Regions from separate parts of the Agarivorans gilvus genome, predicted to be linked through region 2. Evidence: predicted binding sites of a transcription regulator. Region 2 holds the regulator's gene; each other region holds the start of a gene.
The links. Region 2 encodes NrdR, which represses ribonucleotide reductase genes. Its sites were predicted from a motif close to AAACACNANATNTNGTGTTT; they were not measured.
Positions count from the first base shown of each region.

Region 1: the regulator NrdR is predicted to act here: its motif matches at 4,027-4,046, upstream of nrdA (class 1a ribonucleoside-diphosphate reductase subunit alpha).
Region 3: the regulator NrdR is predicted to act here: its motif matches at 3,294-3,313, upstream of nrdD (anaerobic ribonucleoside-triphosphate reductase).

Region 1 covers NZ_CP013021.1:1,135,137-1,142,584, reverse strand. Annotated here, with positions in the region: gene AR383_RS05390 (hypothetical protein) at 1-76, opposite strand, end outside; gene yfaE (class I ribonucleotide reductase maintenance protein YfaE) at 204-491, opposite strand; gene nrdB (class Ia ribonucleoside-diphosphate reductase subunit beta) at 491-1,621, opposite strand; gene nrdA (class 1a ribonucleoside-diphosphate reductase subunit alpha) at 1,671-3,965, opposite strand; gene AR383_RS05370 (HAD family hydrolase) at 4,256-4,930, opposite strand; gene ubiG (bifunctional 2-polyprenyl-6-hydroxyphenol methylase/3-demethylubiquinol 3-O-methyltransferase UbiG) at 4,930-5,652, opposite strand; gene gyrA (DNA topoisomerase (ATP-hydrolyzing) subunit A) at 5,858-7,448, shown strand, end outside.
Region 2 covers NZ_CP013021.1:1,396,778-1,404,225, reverse strand. Annotated here, with positions in the region: gene AR383_RS06620 (hypothetical protein) at 1-259, shown strand, start outside; gene glyA (serine hydroxymethyltransferase) at 246-1,499, shown strand; gene nrdR (transcriptional regulator NrdR) at 2,289-2,741, shown strand; gene ribD (bifunctional diaminohydroxyphosphoribosylaminopyrimidine deaminase/5-amino-6-(5-phosphoribosylamino)uracil reductase RibD) at 2,738-3,853, shown strand; gene AR383_RS06600 (riboflavin synthase) at 3,868-4,521, shown strand; gene ribBA (bifunctional 3,4-dihydroxy-2-butanone-4-phosphate synthase/GTP cyclohydrolase II) at 4,578-5,690, shown strand; gene ribH (6,7-dimethyl-8-ribityllumazine synthase) at 5,789-6,259, shown strand; gene nusB (transcription antitermination factor NusB) at 6,275-6,691, shown strand; gene thiL (thiamine-phosphate kinase) at 6,695-7,448, shown strand, end outside.
Region 3 covers NZ_CP013021.1:510,913-518,360, forward strand. Annotated here, with positions in the region: gene AR383_RS02445 (EAL domain-containing protein) at 1-565, shown strand, start outside; gene nrdG (anaerobic ribonucleoside-triphosphate reductase-activating protein) at 566-1,036, opposite strand; gene nrdD (anaerobic ribonucleoside-triphosphate reductase) at 1,036-3,156, opposite strand; gene rsxA (electron transport complex subunit RsxA) at 3,503-4,081, shown strand; gene rsxB (electron transport complex subunit RsxB) at 4,083-4,652, shown strand; gene rsxC (electron transport complex subunit RsxC) at 4,652-6,994, shown strand; gene rsxD (electron transport complex subunit RsxD) at 6,984-7,448, shown strand, end outside.

The DNA of each region.
Region 1 (7,448 bases), 260 kb from region 2:
TCCAGCCAATCAATACTGCGGTAACTAGCAGCAGGCTAAGGCTAATTGCTATTAATGGTTGACGTCTAATAATCATTGCCATCCCATAAGGGCAAACAAATACACAGGTAACTTAGTTATCTGTTGTTGATGGAAAAACTAAAGGATTTATTGAAAAGTATAGTTGAAGCATCGCTGACTAAGGCAACAATGCTAAAGCTAGTTTAGGCAATTTGCCGTTTGAAGGGGGGCTGCTCGGCTAGCTCTATGGTGCCTTTGGGTTTGCTACAACAACTAAGAATTTGCCCCTTAGGGATGTTAGCTAAAGGCGCATGCCGGTATTCGACTTCGCCTTTTAGCAAGGTGGTGCGGCAGGCGCCGCAAACACCTTCACGGCAGTGGTATTCAGGCGTAAATCCCGCTTGCTCATAGGCTTCTAGAATGCTTTTGTGGTGGCTATCCACCACCACTTCAATCCCGCCAGCAATTACCCGGCCTTCGTTATTGGACATTACAGCTCGAAATCCTCGAAATCATCAATGTCGATGTTAGCATCAATTTGTCCCACTAAGTAAGAGCTGATCTCTGCTTCTTGTGGAGCCACCTGCACGTTATCTGAGACTAACCAAGAGTTAATCCATGGGATCGGGTTACTGTGGTCTTCAAAACAAGGGTGTAAACCTACAGCTTGCATGCGGGTATTGGTGATGTATTCAACGTATTGGCAAAGAATGTCTTCGTTTAGACCAATCATGGAGCCATCTTTAAATAGGTATTTAGCCCATTCTTTTTCTTGCTCTGCGGCATCGGTAAACATACGCCAGGCTTCTACTTCACATTCGGCGGCGACTTCGGCCATTTCTGGGTCGTCTTTGCCTTCACGCATCAGGTTAATCATATGCTGGGTGCCGGTAAGGTGTAGGGCTTCGTCACGCGCAATCAGCTTGATGATTTTAGCATTACCTTCCATCAGCTCACGCTCGGCAAAGGCGAATGAACAGGCAAAGCTTACATAGAAGCGAATAGCCTCTAATACGTTGACTGACATTAAACACAGGTAGAGCTTCTTCTTTAGTTCGCGCACGGTGATGTTATGCAGCTTGCCGTTGATTTCGTGTTGGCCTTCACCATGAATATGGTAAATAGAGGTGGCCTCGATTAAGTCGTCGTAATAAACCGCAATGTCTTTGGCGCGTTTGATGATCTCTTGGTTTTCCATAATATCGTCAAACACCGCCGCAGGATTACCCATTACATTACGAATAATATGGGTATAAGAGCGCGAGTGAATGGTTTCGCTGAAGGACCAAGTTTCGATCCAGGTTTCTAGCTCGGGTAGGCTCACCAATGGTAATAGGGCCACGTTGGGTGAACGACCTTGAATACTGTCCAATAGCGTTTGATACTTTAGATTACTAATAAAGATGTGCTGCTCATGTGGCGGCAATTTATTGTAATCAATACGGTCACGGCTTACGTCCACTTCTTCTGGACGCCAGAAGAAGCTTAATTGTTTTTCGATTAATTTTTCAAAAATTTCATGACGTTGCTGGTCATATCGGGCCACGTTTACCGGCTGACCAAAGAACATAGGTTCTTTGGTGGCGTCGTTGGCATTTTGAGTAAAAATTGAGTAGCTCATCTACATTTTTCCTAAAAATTCATTGTGCGCTGTTGCGCGTAAACATGACTTAAATCTTACAAGCACCGCCGGCGCAATCATCATCTTCTGCCACGACGACGGTTTTGTTGTTGTCGTTGTACTGATCGCTGGCTCCATCACGGGTATTGTGATAGTACAGGGTTTTTACGCCGTATTTGTAGGCGGTAAGTAAATCGGCCAATAGCGTCTTCATTGGCACTCGGTTATTCGGAAAACGGCTTGGGTCGTAGTTGGTATTAGCCGAGATACTTTGGTCGACAAATTTTTGCATTAGCCCCACTACTTGCAAGTAACCCGTGTTACTAGGAATATCCCACAACAGCTCGTAGTTATCTTGTAAGCGGTCAAACTCAGGTACCACTTGTTTCAGAATGCCGTCTTTACTGGCTTTAACACTAATGAAACCACGTGGTGGTTCAATACCATTAGTGGCATTAGAGATCTGGCTAGAGGTCTCTGAAGGCATTAAGGCAGACAGGGTCGAGTTGCGTAAACCGTGAGTCACAATTTCTTGGCGTAGCTCTTCCCAGTCGTAATGCAAGGGCTCATCAGACAGTTGATCTAGGGCCTTCTTGTAGGTATCGATAGGTAAGATACCTTGTGAGTAGGTGGTCTCGTTGAACATAGGGCAAGCGCCTTGTTCTTTGGCTAAACGCATAGACGCTTTTAACAACCAGTACTGAATCGCTTCAAAGGTGCGGTGAGTAAGGTTATTGGCGCTGCCATCACTGTATTTCACACCATTTTTGGCCAAGTAGTAGGCGTAGTTAATCACGCCTATACCTAAGGTACGGCGGCCATCAGAGCCTTTCTTAGCAGCTTTAATAGGATAATCTTGGTAGTCCAGTAGGCTGTCTAGGGCGCGTACTGCTAAGTCAGATAGTTCTTCGAGTTCATTTAGATCTTCGATTGCGCCTAGGTTAAAGGCTGACAGCGTACATAGGGCAATTTCACCGTTTTCATCATGAACGTGCTGCAGCGGCTTAGTTGGTAGAGCAATTTCTAAACACAAATTAGATTGGCGTACCGGTGCCTGAGCCGGGTCAAACGGGCTGTGGGTATTACAGTGGTCCACGTTTTGAATGTAAATTCGGCCGGTTGAAGCACGCTCTTGCATGAGTACTGAAAATAGGTCAGCAGCCTTAATGGCTTGCTTACGAATGCTAGGGTCTTGCTCGTATTGTTCGTAGAGGCGTTCAAATGTTTCTTGGTCTTCAAAGAAGGCGTCATACAGCCCAGGTACATCACTGGGTGAGAACAGAGTAATGTTGCCACCTTTCACTAGGCGTTGGTACATCAGCTTATTTAGTTGAACACCGTAGTCCATATGACGAACTCGGTTGTCATCAACACCACGGTTATTTTTTAATACTAATAGCGATTCCACCTCTAAATGCCAGAAAGGGTAGAAAATGGTCGCTGCACCGCCACGCACGCCGCCTTGAGAACAACACTTAACTGCTGTTTGAAAATACTTATAGAAAGGAATACAGCCTGTGTGGAAGGCTTCACCACCACGAATTTCACTACCTAGGGCGCGAATTCGGCCGGCATTAATCCCAATACCTGCGCGTTGTGATACATAAGTCACAATGGATGAGGCGGTCGCGTTAATCGACTCTAAGCTGTCACCACATTCAATCAATACACATGAGCTGAATTGGCGAGTTGGGGTACGCACGCCCGACATAATTGGCGTAGGCAAAGATATTTTAAATTTAGACGTGGCATCGTAAAAACGGCGAACGTATTCCAAACGTACCGATTTGTCGTAATGAGCAAACAAACAAGCGGCCACCAGAATGTATAAGAACTGGGCACTTTCAAAAATTTCGCCAGTCACACGGTTTTGTACTAGGTATTTGCCTTCTAGCTGTTTCACCGCGGCGTAGGAGAAATCCATATCTCGCCAATGGTCGATAAATTCATCCATTTGGGCAAATTCTTCAGGGCTGTAGTCACGCAATAAGTGCATATCGTAACGGCCTGCCTCACATTGTTTAACTACATGGTCATAAAGTTTGGGCGGCTCAAATTGCCCATAGGCTTTTTTACGCAGATGAAAAACCGCTAGTCGTGCTGCCAAGTATTGATAGTCTGGCGTCTCTTGCGAGATTAAATCGGCGGCAGATTTAATGATGGTTTCATGAATGTCTTTAGTTGCCATCCCATTATAAAACTGAATATGAGATTTTAACTCCACCTGTGATACCGAGACATTTTTCAGGCCTTTTGCTGCCCAGGTTATAACGCGGTGGATTTTATCCAAATTAATGGCTTCTTGCTTACCGCTGCGTTTGGTTATCAGAAGATCTTTATTCATGAAGGGAGGGCCCTATTATCCTAATTCTGCGACGAAGTATCTAGTGTTGGTGTTTTTCTCCACCCACTAGATATAGTGTTTCAAAAAACTATTGATACAAGATAATGAGGTTTTGGCTTTTTCGCAAGGTCTAGTAAAAAGGAAAAATTGTGTATAACTTGAAGATAAGTTATCCGTGTTAGTACTCACTAACTTTCCATTGGTGTTAACCAAGAGTACTGAGATGAATGCAAGCACTTTTTTAAAGAAAAATTAATAAGAATAAATTATTTTTTAAAACTTGAGCTTGCTTACAATTCACTCAACCAAGCTTGAATGCTTTGGGTCAAGAGTTCGCTTTTCGGACACTCTATATCAGCCTGCCACAGCTCGGGGCGGTCATTTTCTGATAAGTAGCCCCATCCGGCTAACATGGTGGTCATGTGACTGTTTCTACCTGCTTCAATGTCGCGCTCGGCATCACCCACATATAAACAATGTTGCGGCTGTACCGCCAGCTTGTTACAAGCCAGCAACATCGGGGCAGGGTCGGGTTTACGCTGCACCAAAGTGTCACCACCAATCAATACGCCTGATTGTTCAAATTCGATAAAATGAGCCAGCAAGAGCTTGCTTAAGTACTCGGGTTTATTGGTCACCACTCCCCATGGAATATCCTGTTGGTTTAGCCACTGTAGTGCTTGGCGCACGCCGGGGAAGAAGTCGGTACCTTGGCAAATATGTTGTTGGTAGTAATCAAGTAACTGCTGGCGCAATTGAGTTTGTTGCGCAAGCTCCCAGGTTTCGCCAAAACCGGCTTTTAATAAGCCAATGGCACCGTGGGAGCTTAGCTGGCGAGCTTGCTCGAGGGTAAGTGGCGCTTGTTGATGTTGCGCCAATACATAATTGGCCGCAGCGCCTAAGTCAGGCGCGGTATCTAGCAGAGTTCCATCTAAATCAAATAGAACGGCAGCTTGCTTAGCCATTAGGCCTCCGGTTTTGCCAGTTGCACCATGTAATTCACATCAACATTGCGGCTGAGGCGGAAATGCTCAATCACTGGCGTGTATTGTACGCCGCTAATGGCTTCACTTTGTAGCCCATGCAGGTCGGCCCAAGCAAGCAGTTCTGAGGGGCGAATAAATTTATCGTGCTGGTGGGTACCATTAGGCACAATTTTGAGCAGCTTTTCTGCAGCCACAATCATATATAAGTAGGCTTTGGCAGTGCGGTTGATGGTGGATACAAACAGCTTTCCACCGGGTTTGAGCATGCTGGCACAGGCAGCGATAACCGAGCTGGGGTCGGGCACGTGCTCTATCATTTCCATGCAAGTAATCACATCGTAAGCTTGGTGATGTTGTTGAGCGTGAGCTTCGGCGGTGGTTTGCTGGTAGCTTAATTGCGCACCGCTTTCCAAGGCGTGCAGTTTAGCTACTTGGATTTGCTCTTCGCCCATATCGATGGCGCTGACTGTTGCTCCGCGTTGAGCCATGCTCTCTGCGAGGATCCCGCCACCACAACCCACATCGAGTACGTTTTTGCCAAACAGCCCGTTGGCACCACGCTCAATATAGTCTAAACGTAGGGGATTAATTTGGTGCAGGGTTTTAAACTCACCTTGTTTATCCCACCATCGAGAGGCTAAACCGGCAAAATGGGCGATTTCTTTATGGTCAACATTTTGCGTCGTTGTTGTGGCTTGCATTGGCTAGTTAATCCGCTTCAGTATTTATAGGCATTATAAGAACTTGAGAGATGCAGTCACTAGCTTTTATCCAATTCTCAGTTTTTTTCATTTTTCTCACTTAAAAGAGCGACATCAAGCCTGTTAAGGGCGTGATTTTATGGTAAAGTTTGCGATTACGCTGAGTAATTGTAAAAAGCAATAAAAACGAAGGATTTTGTCGTCTATGAACGATCTTGCAAAAGAGATTACGCCGGTCAATATCGAGGATGAGTTAAAAAGCTCATATCTTGATTATGCCATGAGCGTTATTGTTGGGCGTGCCTTGCCAGATGTACGTGATGGTTTAAAACCAGTGCATCGCCGGGTGCTTTACGCAATGAACGTATTAGGTAATGACTGGAATAAACCCTATAAAAAATCTGCCCGTGTGGTAGGTGACGTAATTGGTAAATATCACCCCCATGGTGATAGTGCTGTTTACGATACGATTGTTCGTATGGCGCAGCCGTTTTCGCTGCGTTACATGTTGGTAGATGGTCAGGGTAACTTTGGTTCGGTCGACGGTGACTCTGCCGCGGCGATGCGTTATACCGAAATCCGCATGGATAAATTGGCTCACTCTTTGTTGGCCGATTTAGATAAAGAAACCGTTGATTTCGTCCCTAACTACGATGATACCGAACAAATCCCAGAGGTATTACCGACCCGCATTCCTAACTTGTTGGTGAACGGTTCTTCAGGTATTGCTGTTGGTATGGCAACCAACATTCCACCACATAACTTAAATGAAGTGATCAATGGCTGTTTGGCCATGGTGGAAAATCCAGATATTACTATTGATGAGTTAATGGAATACATTCCCGCACCTGACTTCCCTACTGCGGGTATCATCAATGGTCGCGCCGGAGTGATTCAAGCTTACCGTACTGGTCGCGGTAAGGTTTCTATTCGCGCTAAAGCTGAAGTGGTGACCGAAAGTAATGGTAGAGAAACCATTATCGTTCACGAAATCCCTTATCAAGTGAACAAAGCTCGCCTAATTGAAAAGATGGCCGAGTTAGTAAAAGACAAAAAACTAGAAGGTATTTCTGCACTGCGTGATGAGTCTGATAAAGAAGGCATGCGCATTGTTATCGAACTGAAGCGTGATGCTGTGGGTGAAGTGGTACTAAATAACCTTTATTCGCAAACCCAAATGCAGGTGTCTTTTGGTATGAACATGGTGGCCTTAGATAATGGCCAACCTAAAGTGTTCAACCTGCAAGAAATGCTGGAATGCTTTATTCGCCACCGCCGCGAAGTGGTGACTCGTCGTACTGTTTACGAATTGCGTAAAGCGCGCGATCGTGCCCACATCCTTGAAGGTTTGGCGATCGCCCTAGCCAACATTGATGAAATCATTGAATTAATTAAGACCTCTCCGACTCCTAGTGAAGCTAAGGCTGCCTTGGTAGCTAAAGGTTGGGATTTAGGTGCCGTTTCTGCGATGTTAGAACGCGCCGGTGATGATGCGGCTCGCCCAGATTGGTTAGAAGCCGAATTCGGTGTGCGTGACGGACAGTATTTCTTAACCGAAATTCAAGCGCAGGCCATTCTTGATTTACGCTTACACAAATTAACCGGTTTAGAACACGAAAAAATCATTGGCGAATATAAGGACCTATTGGAACTTATTGCCGAGTTACTGTACATCTTAAATAATTCTGAACGTTTGATGGAAGTGATCCGCGATGAACTCATCGAAGTGCGTGAGCAGTTTGGTGACGAGCGTCGTACCGAAATTTCAGCTAACAGTGCCGATATTTCTCTAGAAG
Region 2 (7,448 bases):
GTTTGAAAAGTCACCTTTTATTGAACGTGAATTAATTTCATATTGTTTAAAGCGGTCTTCGAGAAAATTGCAAACAGCTGATGGGCTGGGCACACTGCACAGGGAACGCGTTAGTAAGATTGTAGCCTTGCTAGAGAAGCCTAGAGATGGCGGAAAATATTACTGTGATCTAACAGGGAGTCAGGTTAGAATGCGCCTTCGCAAAATCACCCACCAACATGTAACAAAAGAGTCAGGAGATACTGATGTTAAAGCGTGATATGAATATCGCCGATTACGATGCCGAATTATGGCAAGCCATTACCAACGAAGAAGTTCGTCAAGAAGAGCACATTGAGCTGATCGCTTCTGAGAACTACGCCAGCCCACGAGTAATGGAAGCGCAAGGCTCTTACCTTACTAATAAGTATGCAGAAGGTTACCCTGGCAAACGTTACTACGGTGGCTGTGAGTATGTAGATAAAGCTGAAGTGCTGGCTATTGAGCGTGCTAAGCAGCTATTTGGTGCGGATTATGCCAACGTACAACCGCATGCTGGTTCTCAAGCTAACTCTGCCGTATTTATGGCACTACTTAATGCAGGCGATACCGTATTAGGCATGAGTCTAGCCCACGGTGGCCACTTGACACACGGTGCGAGTGTTAGTTTTTCGGGTAAAATTTATAACTCGGTTCAGTACGGTATTAACCCTGAAACCGGTGAGATTGATTACGCCGAAGTTGAGCGCTTGGCTCAAGAGCACAAGCCTAAAATGATTATTGCTGGTTTCTCAGCTTACTCTGGCATTGTTGATTGGCAGCGTTTCCGTGATATCGCGGATCAAGTTGGCGCTTATTTGTTTGTTGATATGGCACACATTGCCGGTCTAGTGGCTGCCGGTTTATATCCAAACCCAGTACCGATTGCTGATGTAGTGACTACCACTACTCATAAAACGTTGGCTGGTCCACGCGGTGGTTTGATCTTAGCGCGTGCTAACGAAGAAATTGAGAAGAAACTTAACTCTGCAGTATTCCCTGGCGGCCAAGGTGGTCCTTTAATGCATGTCATTGCGGCTAAAGCGGTGGCCTTTAAAGAGGCAATGGAGCCTGAGTTTAAGCAATACCAACAAAATGTCTTAGACAACGCCAAAGCGATGGTAGAAGTGCTACAGCAACGAGGCTACAAAATTGTTTCAAATGGCACACAGAACCACCTGTTCTTGGTTGATTTAATCGACAAAGACATTACTGGTAAAGATGCGGATGCGGCTCTAGGGCGCGCTAACATTACCGTTAATAAAAACTCGGTACCTAATGATCCACGTTCACCATTTGTGACCAGTGGTTTACGTATTGGTACTCCTGCTATCACTCGTCGCGGCTTAGATGTGGCGGCCTCTAAAGAGCTAGCGGGTTGGATCTGTGACGTATTAGATAATTTACAGGATGAAGCGGTAATTGAGCGTGTGAAAGGCCAAGTACTGGCACTTTGTAAGCGTTTCCCTGTTTACGGATAAGTATTAGTAGTTAGCCTAGGGACTAGGCGCTAATTGAATAAGAAAGGAGGCTTAGGCCTCCTTTTTGTGTTTTTATTGTAGCTTTTTTGGATATACAAGTTTGTTAAGACTAGCAACTTGCTAAGGAGGGAGTAGACTGGTTTGTTGATGGTTAGGTCAATACTTGGTATTGAATTTGCAACAACGAACTAATTAATTTACGAGTCAAATTTTCGGCATTGCTGGCAATTTGAATAAACAAAGAGAGAATAAAGATGGATTTGAATCCTATTGCTAATGCAAAACGACAAGTGATTGTGCAGTTCCTTATATGGGGAGGCTTTATTGTTTTAGTCTTACTTTAGTGTTTATTACAGGTACTTCCTGGCAATGGAATTGCCAAGGTTCTGGCCTCTGATTGCAGACCTTATGGGCTTGTTTACTTCGTTGTCCCGTTAGACCCTTCACTTGATTTAGTGTTTGCCTGACTCTGTCTCAATAGCCACTACCTAGTGACTCATCTGAGCATTTCTACTCTCTAGTGTTATTCCCGCTCTGGCTGATTATTCGCTGTTGTTTTCCGGCCGCTATTTACTTCATATAAAATGTTTATAATTCAGTCGATTAATATTTGGCAATTGACTGTTTATGTTCCCTGATGGATTGTAAGGCATCCTTACAATTAAGGCCTTTAGTGACAAACTCAAAAAATGACTCTAATCAGATTATTCAAGCATTAAAGCTTGCCCAGCCTGTACCTGAAGCGGCTTAGCGGCTAAAATCGCCGCATATTCGTTTAAGGATTTAGCTATGTATTGTCCATTTTGCTCTGCTCATGAAACTAAAGTTATCGATTCTCGGCTGGTTGCCGATGGGCATCAGGTGCGACGTCGTCGTGAATGTTTGGAATGTCATGAGCGTTTCACCTCATTTGAAATTGCTGAGTTGGTCATGCCCAGAGTCATTAAAGGCAATGGCGTGAGAGAACCCTTTGACGAAGATAAATTGCGCGCCGGTATGATGCGGGCTTTGGAAAAGCGTCCGGTGAGCGTAGACCAGGTTGAGCAAGCGGTGAACAAAATCAAATCGCAATTACGCGCCACCGGTGAGCGAGAGGTGGAAACTAAGTTTATTGGTAATATCGTAATGGAAGCCTTAATTAGCTTAGATAAAGTGGCTTATGTTCGTTTTGCCTCGGTTTACCATTCTTTTGAAGACATTAAAGAATTCAGCGAAGAAATCGCCAAGTTGGAAAAGAAGTGAGTTTTAGTATTGATGACTGCCATTATATGGCCCGTGCCATCAGCTTGGCTAAACGAGGACGTTATACTACCGCTCCAAACCCCAACGTGGGTTGTGTATTAGTAAAAGATGGCCAAGTTATTGGCGAAGGCTACCACCGTAAAGCGGGTGAAGGTCATGCTGAAGTTAACGCAGCAGCCGATGCCAAGGCTCGCGGGTTTAGCCTTCGAGGCGCCACTTGTTATGTGACCTTAGAACCTTGTAGTCATGTTGGTCGCACTCCGGCTTGCGCAGATATGCTAGTAGAGCAAGGAGTCGCTGAAGTGGTGGTGGCCATGGTTGACCCTAACCCTCAGGTGGCTGGCCGAGGTATCGCTCGTTTACAGCAAGCAGGCATAACCGTACGTAGTGGCTTAATGGAGCAAGCCGCACGCGAGCTTAACCCAGGATTTTTAAGCCGAGTTGAGCGTAAACGCCCCTTTATTCGGCTTAAATTGGCTGGCTCCATCGATGCGAAAACCGCCTTGGCTAATGGAGAGAGTAAGTGGATTACTTCGGCCTATGCTCGCAGTGATGTACAACGTGAGCGTGCGCTTAGCCATGCGATTTTATCCACCTCGGCTACGGTGATCCGCGATAATGCCAGCCTAAATGTGCGTTATGCTGAGCTCGGTAGCCTAGCGGAGCTGCTGCCGGAAACCGAGCTGCGTCAGCCGATTCGCATTGTTGTAGACCGCCAGCAGCGTTTGTCGAAAGCGTCAAAACAGTTAAATATTTTTAAACAACCGCAAAATTTGTGGTTGGCTAGCGCTCAGCATCAAATTGGCTTGCCGGCGGCTAAACAATTGCAAGTTCGCGCAGATGATGATTTGAGCGCATTGATGTGGCAATTAGCTGAAGCGGAAATAAATGATCTTTGGGTTGAAGCAGGAGGTAAATTTGCCGCCGCTTTAATTGAACAAAACTTGGTAGACCAGCTGATTTGTTATCAAGCGGGTTTACTGATGGGAGCCGATGCGCAGAGCTTGGTTGATGTAGGCGGTTATACTCAAATGTCTCAGCTAAATTCTTGGAGTTGTCTTGAAACGCGGCGTATTGGCCCCGACATAAAGACTATCTGGATCCCACAATAATCGAGCACAGCAAGATGTTTACAGGAATAGTAGAAGCTCTCGGCACCATAAAAAGTGTTGATAAACGCAGTGGCGACGTTCGCTTGAAAATCGCTTGTCCCACTTTGGATATGTCAGATGTGCATCTGGGTGACAGCATTGCGGTAAGTGGTATTTGTTTAACCGTGGTTGAGTTTGGCCAAGATTATTTTTGCGCCGATGTTTCCACAGAAACGCTAAGTTTAACTTCACTGGCCAAGTGTAAGCAGGGCGATGGCGTTAATCTTGAAAAAGCCATGTTAGCCACCAGTCGTTTTGGTGGACACATTGTTAGCGGTCATGTTGATGGCCTAGCTGAAGTCACCAGTATTAGCCCCAGCGCGCGCGCCGTTAATATTTGGCTAACAGTGCCAAATGAATTAGCTCGCTACATCGCCCACAAGGGCTCGGTTACGGTAGATGGTATCAGCTTAACGGTGAATCAGGTGGAGCAGCAGCAGTTGCGTCTAACGATTATTCCACATACAGCGGAGCAAACCACCATTGCCAGTTGGGTGGTGGGCCAAAAAATTAACCTAGAAGTGGATGTTATCGCCCGTTATGTTGAACGGCTTATTGGTTACGCTGAACAGCCTCAAACTTCTAAAATTAACAGTGCATTCCTAGCACAGCATGGCTTTATTAAGTAGCTGGCTTAAAATGTTGAAACAACAAAAAATACGCCTCAAAGGTAAGTAAGGTTGCTATGTCATTAAGCAGTATCGAAGAAATTATTGAAGATTTACGTCATGGTAAAATGGTGGTTCTCATGGATGATGAAGATCGTGAGAATGAAGGTGACTTGATTATGGCGGCCGACATGGTAACGCCAGAGGCCATCAATTTTATGGCAACTTACGGCCGAGGTTTAATTTGCTTGCCGATGACCAAACAGCGTTGTCAGCAATTGAAATTACCCTTAATGGTAGACGTTAATACCGAACAGTTCGCCACCAATTTCACCGTATCGATTGAGGCGGCGCAGGGAGTGACAACCGGCATATCGGCTGCCGACCGCGCTAGAACCGTGCAGGCCGCGGTAGCACGTGATGCTAAACCCAGTGATATTGTGATGCCGGGACATATTTTTCCTTTGATGGCACAAGAGGGTGGGGTATTAACTCGCGCTGGCCATACTGAGGCAGGTACCGATTTGGCTCGTTTAGCGGGGCGCGAACCAGCCGCCGTGATTGTTGAGATTTTAAATGAAGACGGCACCATGGCGCGCCGCCCCGATTTGGAAAAGTTTTGTCAAAAGCATGACTTAAAAATGGGCACCATTGCCGACTTGATTGAATACCGTAACAATAACGAAACCACCATCGAGCGGGTTTCTGAATGTCACATGCCAAGCCGTTACGGTGACTTTAAGTTGATTACTTATCGCGATACCATCGATCAAAAAGTGCATTTTGTGATGCAGGCTGGGGAGGTTGACGCCAATCAGGCGACCTTGGTGAGAGTGCACTTGCATAACCCATTCAGTGACTTACTAGGCAGCGATCGAGCCGGGCGAATGAGCTGGCCGATTGATAAGGCCTTGGAAAAAATTGCACAGGAAAATGGTGTGATGGTGTTATTAAGCACCGATGATGATGCCGATAATCTGCTTGAGCAGGTGAAAGCTTTTGCTTTGGAAGACCGCGGTCAAACACCCAATAAAAAACAGCAGCAAGTTGCCTCGCGCACCGTGGGGGTGGGCTCGCAAATCTTGGCTGATTTAGGCGTAAGTAAAATGCGTCTGCTGAGCTCACCAAAACGCTATCATGCGCTTTCCGGTTTTGGTTTAGAAGTGATTGAATATATCGACCAAGAATAAGCCTAGGCGTTTAATAATTTTAATAAGGGTCAATTGAATTAGTTGTGCTAGAATGGCGCGATTTTTTTGATGGACTCAAAGAAAAGGCAGAATCAAGTATGAAAGTAATCGAAGCAAATTTAGCGGCGCCAAATGCGAAAGTCGCCATTGTGATAGCACGTTTTAACAGCTTTATTAACGAAAACCTGTTGTCGGGTGCCGTTGATACCTTAACCCGTCAAGGTGGCGTGAATGATGACAACATCACGGTAGTTCGAGTACCTGGTGCGGTTGAAATTCCCTTAGCTGTTAAGCGTATTGCTGCTAGTAAAAAATACGATGCTATTATTGCTTTGGGTACGGTAATTCGTGGTGGTACATATCACTTCGAATTGGTGGCTAATGAATGCCATAAAGGTTTGGCGCAGGTGATGTTGGAATACGATATTCCAGTGACCTTTGGCGTATTAACCACTGAGTCTATCGAGCAAGCGATTGAACGCGCTGGCACTAAAATGGGTAATAAAGGTACCGAAGCCGCCCTAAGCGCTTTGGAAATGATTAACTTAGTTAGTCAGATCGAAGTTTAATTTGAGGATCTCTCTGTGAAACCAGCTGCACGCCGTAAAGCGAGGCAATTTGCTACTCAAGCAATTTATCAATGGCAAGTGACCAAGGACAGCGTTGCTAACATCGAACATCAGTTCTTAAGCGAACAGGATATGAGTAAAGCTGATGTTCCGTACTTTTCTACTTTGCTCACTGGTGTAGTTGGCAATAGCGAAAAACTTGATGCGGCAATGAGCTCTTCATTGTCACGTAAGCTAGAAGAACTGGACATTGTTGAACACGCCATTTTGTTGATTGGTGTCTATGAACTATTAATGGTAAGTGACGTACCACCTAAAGTGGTGATTAACGAAGCCATCGAGCTGGCTAAATCATTTGCCGCAGAAGATAGTCATAAGTTTGTTAATGGTGTGCTAGATAAAGTACTTCGCCTGCAACAGCTCAAGTCTTAAATAATGCGTTCTCAATCATCCTTGGGTGAATTTGACATTATTGAGAAGTACTTCCGGCAAAGCTCACCACGCCAAGACGTTTTACTGGGCGTGGGTGATGACGCTGCGCTGGTTGCTGCACCTGAAAATAGTCAAATTGCTATTTCAACCGATACACTGGTTGAAGGCATTCACTTCTTCCCTGATATCCCTCCTCGCGCCCTAGGGCATAAAGCTCTCGCGGTCAATTTAAGCGATATGGCGGCGATGGGAGCAGAGCCACGCTGGGTTACTTTAGCGTTGACCTTACCCGAAGTGAATGAACCTTGGTTGGCACAATTTAGTAAAGGCTTTTACGACTTAGCCGAATATTTTAATGTTAGCCTGATTGGTGGCGATACTACTAAAGGGCCGCTAAGCATTACCGTGACGGTTCATGGCGTTGTGCCTAGCGATAAGGCCCTACGCCGCAACGGAGCTAAACCCGGCGATTGGATCTACGTTACTGGTAATTTAGGTGACTCGGGTTTAGCCTTAGCTCACTTACAGCAACAGCTGAGCTTAACCCCTCAGCAGCTAGAGCTGTGTTTGAAACAACACTATTTCCCTCAACCCCGAGTATTGGCGGGTTATGGCTTACGCGATATAGCTTCGGCAACCATCGATATTTCAGACGGCTTAGCCAATGATTTAAGGCATATTCTGCGTCAAAGTGGCTGTTCCGCGAGTCTAAAATTAGAGCAGCTACCGCTTTCAGAAACCATGACCGAGGCGGTAG
Region 3 (7,448 bases), 890 kb from region 2:
CCTATCGATGGCACAGCGCTTAGGTAAAATTGAGCAATTAGAAAAAGCTACCATCGCTTATGTTCTAAAAACCATATCCGATCAAAACGCAGATTATCGTTGGGGGATAAATCTTAGTAAGTTGATTCTAACAGATCCTGACTTCTGCGCTTGGCTTACTCAACACTTACAACGTTATCCTAATCTTAAGTCCCGTGTGGTATTTGAATTAGAAGAAGAAACACTAGACGCGCACATTAGTAATGCCAAAAAGCTGTTTGAAGTATTACGCCGCAATAGCTGCCATACTGCCATCGCCGACTTTGGCAATGGCATTGGTTCGTTCAAACTGTTTAAAGAGCTAAAACCTAACTACGTAAAAATCAGTAGCGACTTAGTACAGCAGCTCGAGGCGGACAAAGCTAACCAGCAATTCGTGAGCATGTTGGTAGAGGTATCACATCGTTTGGGATGTCAGGTGGTAGCCCAAGGCGTTGAAACCTTAGAGCAAAAGCAATTGCTTGAATCAATGTACGTAGACAGTATGCAGGGCTACTTAATTAGTCGCCCCAAATTGATTTCTTAATTAACGCAGCGGTTGTTGGTGAATCACTTGATTACTACTGCCCCGCCACACTAACTTAGCGTCGGCTAAATCTTTTTCAAACTTGCCATCAATCAGTGTATCTACCATTTTAACAATGGTTTGTTGCTGTGTATTTAGCTCATCTAAACGATAGCCGGTCCACATCCAAATATCTTTTCCCGGACATTCTTCGCGAACTCGCCGCACCAGCGCTTCAATGCTATCGAGATTTTTCGGATATAGCGGGTCACCACCACTTAAGCTTAAACCGCGACGTCTAATACGGCTATCATTTAAGTCATCGATAATCTTTTGCTCTAATTCGGGGCTAAAGTAGTGCCCAGCATCACAAGACCAAGATTTTTGGTTATAACAGCCTCGGCAATGATGCTCGCAACCAGCCACGAACAAGGTACAACGCGTACCTTGTCCGTTTACCACATCAATAGAATGATAACTGAGATAGTTCATTAAAGATGTTTTACTCGACGTTTAACTTCTTCTTGTTTGCCGTAGTTAAACGGGCGAGCATCAGGGCTACCCAAATAGCCACACACTCGGCGGGTAACTGATACCTTGCTAGATTCTGAGTTGCCACACGATGGGCACTCAAAGCCTTTGCTAGTGCAGTTAAATTCACCGGTAAAACCGCATTCATAACACTCATCAATGGGCGTATTGGTACCGTAGTAAGGTACGCGGCTGTAGCTGTAATCCCACACGTCTTCTAAGGCGTCGGTATTATGTTGTAGGTTGGGATATTCACCGTAACAAATAAAGCCACCACTACTAACCGCTGGGTACGGTTGCTCAAAGTCGATTTTATCGAAGGGGTTTACCTTCTTCTCAACGTCCAAGTGGAAGCTGTTAGTGTAGTAACCCTTATCGGTAACACCTTCAATTACGCCAAACTTTTTAGCATCAAGACGACAGAAACGATCGCATAAGTTTTCGCTCGGCGTGCTATACAAACTAAAGGCATAACCGCTTTCTTTTTCCCAACGTAAAGTGGCTTGTTTTAGAGCGGTAACAATACCAATGGCTTTTTGTTGAAGCTGCTTGTTATCGTATACGTGCTCATCGTTGCCATACAGCGCATTAACCGTTTCGTGCAAGCCGATGTAACCCAGAGAAATAGACGCTCTACCGTTTTCAAAAATAGTGGACACATCATCTTCAGCGTCCAGCCTTACACCACAAGCGCCTTCCATATAAAGGATCGGAGCCACTTTAGCCTTAACCCCTTTAAGGCGAGAAATACGGCTATCTAAACCAAGCTTAGCCACACTCAAACGCTGGTCCAGTAGTTCAAAGAAACGCTGCTCGTCGCCTTTGGCTTCTATCGCAATGCGTGGCAGGTTAATGCTCACCACACCCAAGTTATTGCGACCATCGTGGATCTCTTTGCCCTCTTCTTCATACTGACCGAGGAAGCTACGGCAACCCATTGGGGTTTTAAATGAACCAGTGACTTCAACCACTTTGTCGTAATTTAAAATATCTGGATACATGCGCTTAGACGCACATTCTAAGGCCAGCTGCTTAATATCGTAGCTAGGATCGCCTTTTTTATGGTTTAAACCATCTTTAATGGCGAAGACCAACTTAGGGAATACCGCTGTTTTGGCATTTTTACCTAAACCGGCAATCCGATTTTCTAAAATAGAGCGTTGAATTAAACGTGAGGCCCAGCAAGAACCTAAGCCAAAACCAAAGGTAACAAATGGCGTCTGGCCGTTAGCTGTGTGTAAGGTATTTACCTCATACTCTAATGATTGGAAGGCATCATGACATTCTTTTTCTGTTTGAGCCTTAGCGTAAGCTTCGGCATCGGCGATATTCCAACGCTCGGCAATTGCTAAGTGCTTGTCGTAACTCTTTTGCACATAAGGCGCGAGAATTTCATCAATTCTATTAATGGTAGTACCGCCGTAAATATGGCTAGCTACCTGGGCAATAATCTGGGCAGTTACCGCAGTAGCGGTAGAAATAGACTTAGGCGTTTCGATTTCGGCATTACCCATTTTAAATCCACCGGTCAACATGCCTTCTAAATCGATTAGCATACAGTTGAACATCGGGAAAAACGGCGCGTAGTCTAAGTCGTGGAAGTGGATCTCACCGGCTTCGTGGGCTTGCACTACATCACGTGGCAATAAATGGGTTTTGGCGTAGTGTTTAGCCACAATACCGGCTAATAAATCACGTTGAGTAGGGATCACCTTGCTGTCTTTATTCGCGTTTTCGTTGAGCAAAGCGGCGTTGCTTTGCTCAACCAAACCACGAATTTCAGCATTCAATACGCTGCGCTTATCGCGCGCAACATCACGATCATGACGATATTCGATATAAGCACGAGCCAGTGTTTTATTATCGCTTTCCATCAAATGGTTTTCTACTGAGGCTTGAATATCATTAATATCCACCTCAGGAAAGTTCACAAACTGCTCGGTCACTTGCTGAGCAATTTGTAATGCAACTAAGTTATCCTTAACTCCTAGGGCTTCAGCTGCTTTTAACACTGCATCGACAATCCGTTTAGCGTCGTAAGGTACACGGCTTCCGTCTCGTTTTATCACGACTGTTTTCACGATTTACGCTCCAATATTTTCTCACTGATTCAATAAAAAACTTGCAAACCACGCCGCACAAGGCTTCGCAGCCAATGCTAAGTAAAAAAAGCACTGAATGTGATGGTTAACCATATGTAGTGGTAGTAAATTGTAGTATCCACTAGATGTAGTAGTCGAGAGATTTTGTTTTTAAAGTTATTACCAATGATCAAGATCAACCGAAGCGTAAAAAGTAAATTTGATCGACCAAAAATGCTCCATAAATCACAGCAAAAAATTGCTTGCTTTTCCACATACAACTCACGGTTGTTATAGCGCCCACAAACGAGGATAATAGCGCTTTGTTTCGCTGCGTCTTAATTCAATGACTGAATATTTTTTGTTATTAATCAGTACCGTGTTGGTAAACAACTTTGTCTTGGTCAAGTTCCTTGGCTTATGCCCTTTTATGGGAGTATCAAGTAAGGTTGAAACAGCCATCGGTATGGCTTTGGCTACTACTTTTGTGTTGACTCTAGCCTCAATGTGCTCCTATTTAGTCGAGCAATACATCTTGGTTCCGCTAGAAATCGAATACTTGCGTACCATGAGCTTTATTTTGGTGATTGCAGTAGTGGTACAGTTCACCGAGATGTTTGTCCAAAAAGCCAGCCCGGCACTGCATCGGGTACTGGGTATCTACCTACCCCTGATCACTTCAAACTGTGCAGTATTGGGCGTGGCCTTACTCAACGTAAACGAGCAACACGATCTTTTCCAATCGATCATCTACGGTTTTGGCGCAGCTGCAGGTTTTTCTTTGGTGCTTATTCTGTTCTCGGCTATGCGCGAGCGGTTAGTGGTTGCCGACATTCCAGTGCCATTTAAAGGCGCCGCGATCGCCATGATCACCGCCGGTTTAATGTCTTTAGCCTTCGTTGGTTTCACCGGATTAATTAAGTAGTATATCAAGTATGTTAGAAGCCTTAATTGCAATTACTTTACTCGCGCTGGTATTTGGTGGGATCTTAGGTTACGCCGCCATCAAATATAAAGTTGAAGGCAACCCCATTGCCGACCAAGTAGAGTCCTTACTGCCACAAACCCAGTGTGGGCAATGTGGCCACCCCGGCTGCAGACCTTACGCAGAAGCCATCGCCAACGGCGAAGCGATTAACAAATGTCCTCCCGGTGGCGAAGAAACCGTCGCTAAGATCGCCGATTTACTCGGCGTTGAAGCCATTCCGCTCGATGCGGCAGCAGTTAAAGAAGACGACCGTAAAAAAGTTGCTTTTATCGTTGAAGAGGCCTGCATTGGTTGCACTAAATGTATTCAGGCTTGCCCAGTGGATGCCATCATGGGGGCCAACAAACACATGCACACGGTGATCAGTAAAGAATGTACTGGCTGTGAGCTTTGTGTGGCGCCCTGCCCAACCGATTGTATTGAAATGCGGCCGGTACCCGTTACCACCAAAAACTGGGATTGGAAATTGAACCAAATCGACGTTTCAATTATTGAGGCCGACAAATAATGCTGGCTTGGTTAGACAAAATTAAACAAGGCTTCACTTGGAGCTATCAAGGTGGTGTGCATCCAGCAACCCACAAACAAAATATTAACTGTGGCAAGCCAAAAACCTTGGCACCGCCGCGTCACGTCGTTATTCCAGTACAGCAGCACATTGGTAGCGCTGGAAAGCTCGTCGTAGAGCCTGGTCAACGAGTAAAAAAAGGCCAAGCCCTAACTCAATCGCAGTTTTTTCAAGCCCCACCTGTCCATGCTTCGCTGGCGGGCACTATCGTTGCCATCGAACCTAGGGTCTCTGCACATCCCTCGGCCCTGCCCGAGCTAAGTGTGGTTATTGAAGTAGACCAACAGCAACAAGATTGTGCTTACCTAAAGCCGTTAACTGAACAGGAACTCACCCCCGAGCTTATCTGCCAGCGAGTACATCAAGCAGGTATCACTGGCATGGGCGGCGCAGGCTTTCCCACCGCCTTAAAAATCACACCTAACAAAGAGCTGGATGTATTAATCATTAATGGTGCGGAGTGTGAGCCCTATATCACCGCAGACGACTGCTTAATGCGCAATTATGCCGAAGAGCTGCTACGTGGCGTTTCCTTACTGCAAACAGCACTACAGCCCAAATTAACCATTATCGCGGTGGAAGATGATAAGCCAGAGGCTTTAAAAGCCCTGCGTGAAGCCAGTGATGAAACGGTAATAGTGCGAAACATTCCCACCAAATACCCTTCTGGCGGTGAGAAACAGCTGATTCAAATTCTCACTGGCAAGGAAGTTGGCGCAAAACAACTACCGATAGATATGGGCATTTTAGTGCATAACGTGGGTACCGCTTATGCGATACACCGCGCGGTAGACCATGGCGAGCCACTTATCTCGCGCATTGTGACCTTAGCAGGCGAGCGACTAAGTCAAGCCGCCAACTATTGGATGAGTATTGGCACCAGTGTTGCCGACATCATTGATGAGCAAGCCGCCCACGCCTCTGAAGGCCCAGTCATTATGGGCGGTTCGATGATGGGCTTTATGTTGCCCAGCACTCAAGCGCCGGTGATAAAAACCACCAACTGTTTAATCTTAAATAAGCCCCAGCCAACGGTTCAAGAGTCACCTTGTATTCGCTGTGGCGAGTGTGCCCAAGCCTGCCCGATGGGATTATTGCCCCAACAACTCTATTGGTTTGCGAAGGGCGACGAGCTAAATAAGGCGCGTGAATACAAAATCATGGATTGTATTGAGTGCGGCGCTTGTGCCTTTGTCTGTCCTAGTAATATTTCCTTGGTTGAGTATTACCGCACCGCTAAAGCGAAAATTAAGAGCGAGGATCAGGCCAAACAAGAAGCGGAACTGGCGAAACAGCGTTTTGATGCTCGCCAAGCACGCTTAGAAAAAGACAAGGCCGAGCGTAAAGCCAAACATCAAGAGGCGGCTTTGCGTCGTCAAAGCCAAGCTCAAGCTAGTAGTGAAGCTGATAAACCCGACCCAGTAGCAGCTGCACTTGCCCGCGTTAAACAAGCCAAGCAGGCAGCGCCAGCCGCTAAACAAACAGATAGCGGCGAATGGGTACCCGATAATCAAGAGGCAATTGCCGCAAGAGAAGCGCGCAAAGCACAACGGCGAGCCAAACTAGCCGCAGAGGACCAAGGCCCAAGCGACGAAGCAGCGTCTAGCTCAAGTAACCCTGCGGTGGCTGCTGCCATAGCCCGCGCCAAAGCCAAAAAAGCGCAGGCTGAACAAGAGCCAAGCGCTAGCGAAACTAAGCCAGCGGGTTCTAGTAACCCTGCGGTGGCTGCTGCCATTGCTCGTGCCAAAGCTAAAAAAGCGCAGGCCGAGCAAGAACCAAGCGCTAGCGAAACTAAGCCTGCGAGTTCTAGTAACCCTGCGGTGGCTGCTGCCATAGCCCGCGCCAAAGCTAAAAAAGCGCAGGCCGAGCAAGCTGCTGAGGCAAGTGCAGCGCAAGATAAAGCCGCAGAGCTAGCAGAACAGACGCCAAAGCGGCCTAATTCCGCTGCAGTTAGTGCAGCTATCGCCAAGGCCAAAGCGAAAAAGGCAGAGCAAGAGCAAAGTGCGGATCTAGAGCCAAAGGTAAAGCCAGAAGATACACCTAAAAAGCCTAAATCGGCAGCGGTAGCAGCCGCTATTGCCAAGGCTAAAGCTAAAAAGGCGCAAGCTGAGCAAGCCACCAGCGATGAACAAGATGCCAGCGAGAGTGCAAATTCCGGCAGCACAACAGAAGCGGCGCCTAAAAAAGCCAAGTCTGCCGCAGTCGCCGCGGCTATTGCCAAAGCCAAAGCAAAAAAAGCCGCAGAACAACAACGCCAAGAGAAGCCATTAGATGATCAATAAACCATTACAAAGCTCTCCCTTTGTAAGAAAACCCATTCAAACCAAAACCTTGATGTTTTGGGTAATCTTGTGTTTGTTGCCCGGGCTGGCGGTGCAAAGCTACTTCTTTGGCATTGGCACACTAAGCCAAGTATTACTGGCTGGTCTAACGGCAGTAATTGCAGAAGCCTTGGTGCTAATACTGCGTAAGCGGCCTATTTTCGCCACGCTGGCAGACAATAGCGCCCTAGTCACAGGTATGTTACTGGGGCTAGCCCTACCCGCTTACGCGCCGTGGTGGATAGCCGTAATTGGCACAAGCTTTGCCATTTTGGTGGTTAAGCACCTGTATGGCGGCTTAGGGCATAATATCTTTAATCCAGCCATGGCAGCCTACGTATTATTGCTAGTGTCGTTCCCGGTCACCATGACCAGCTGGATGCCGCCGCAAAGTTTATTAAGCGAAAGTTTATCG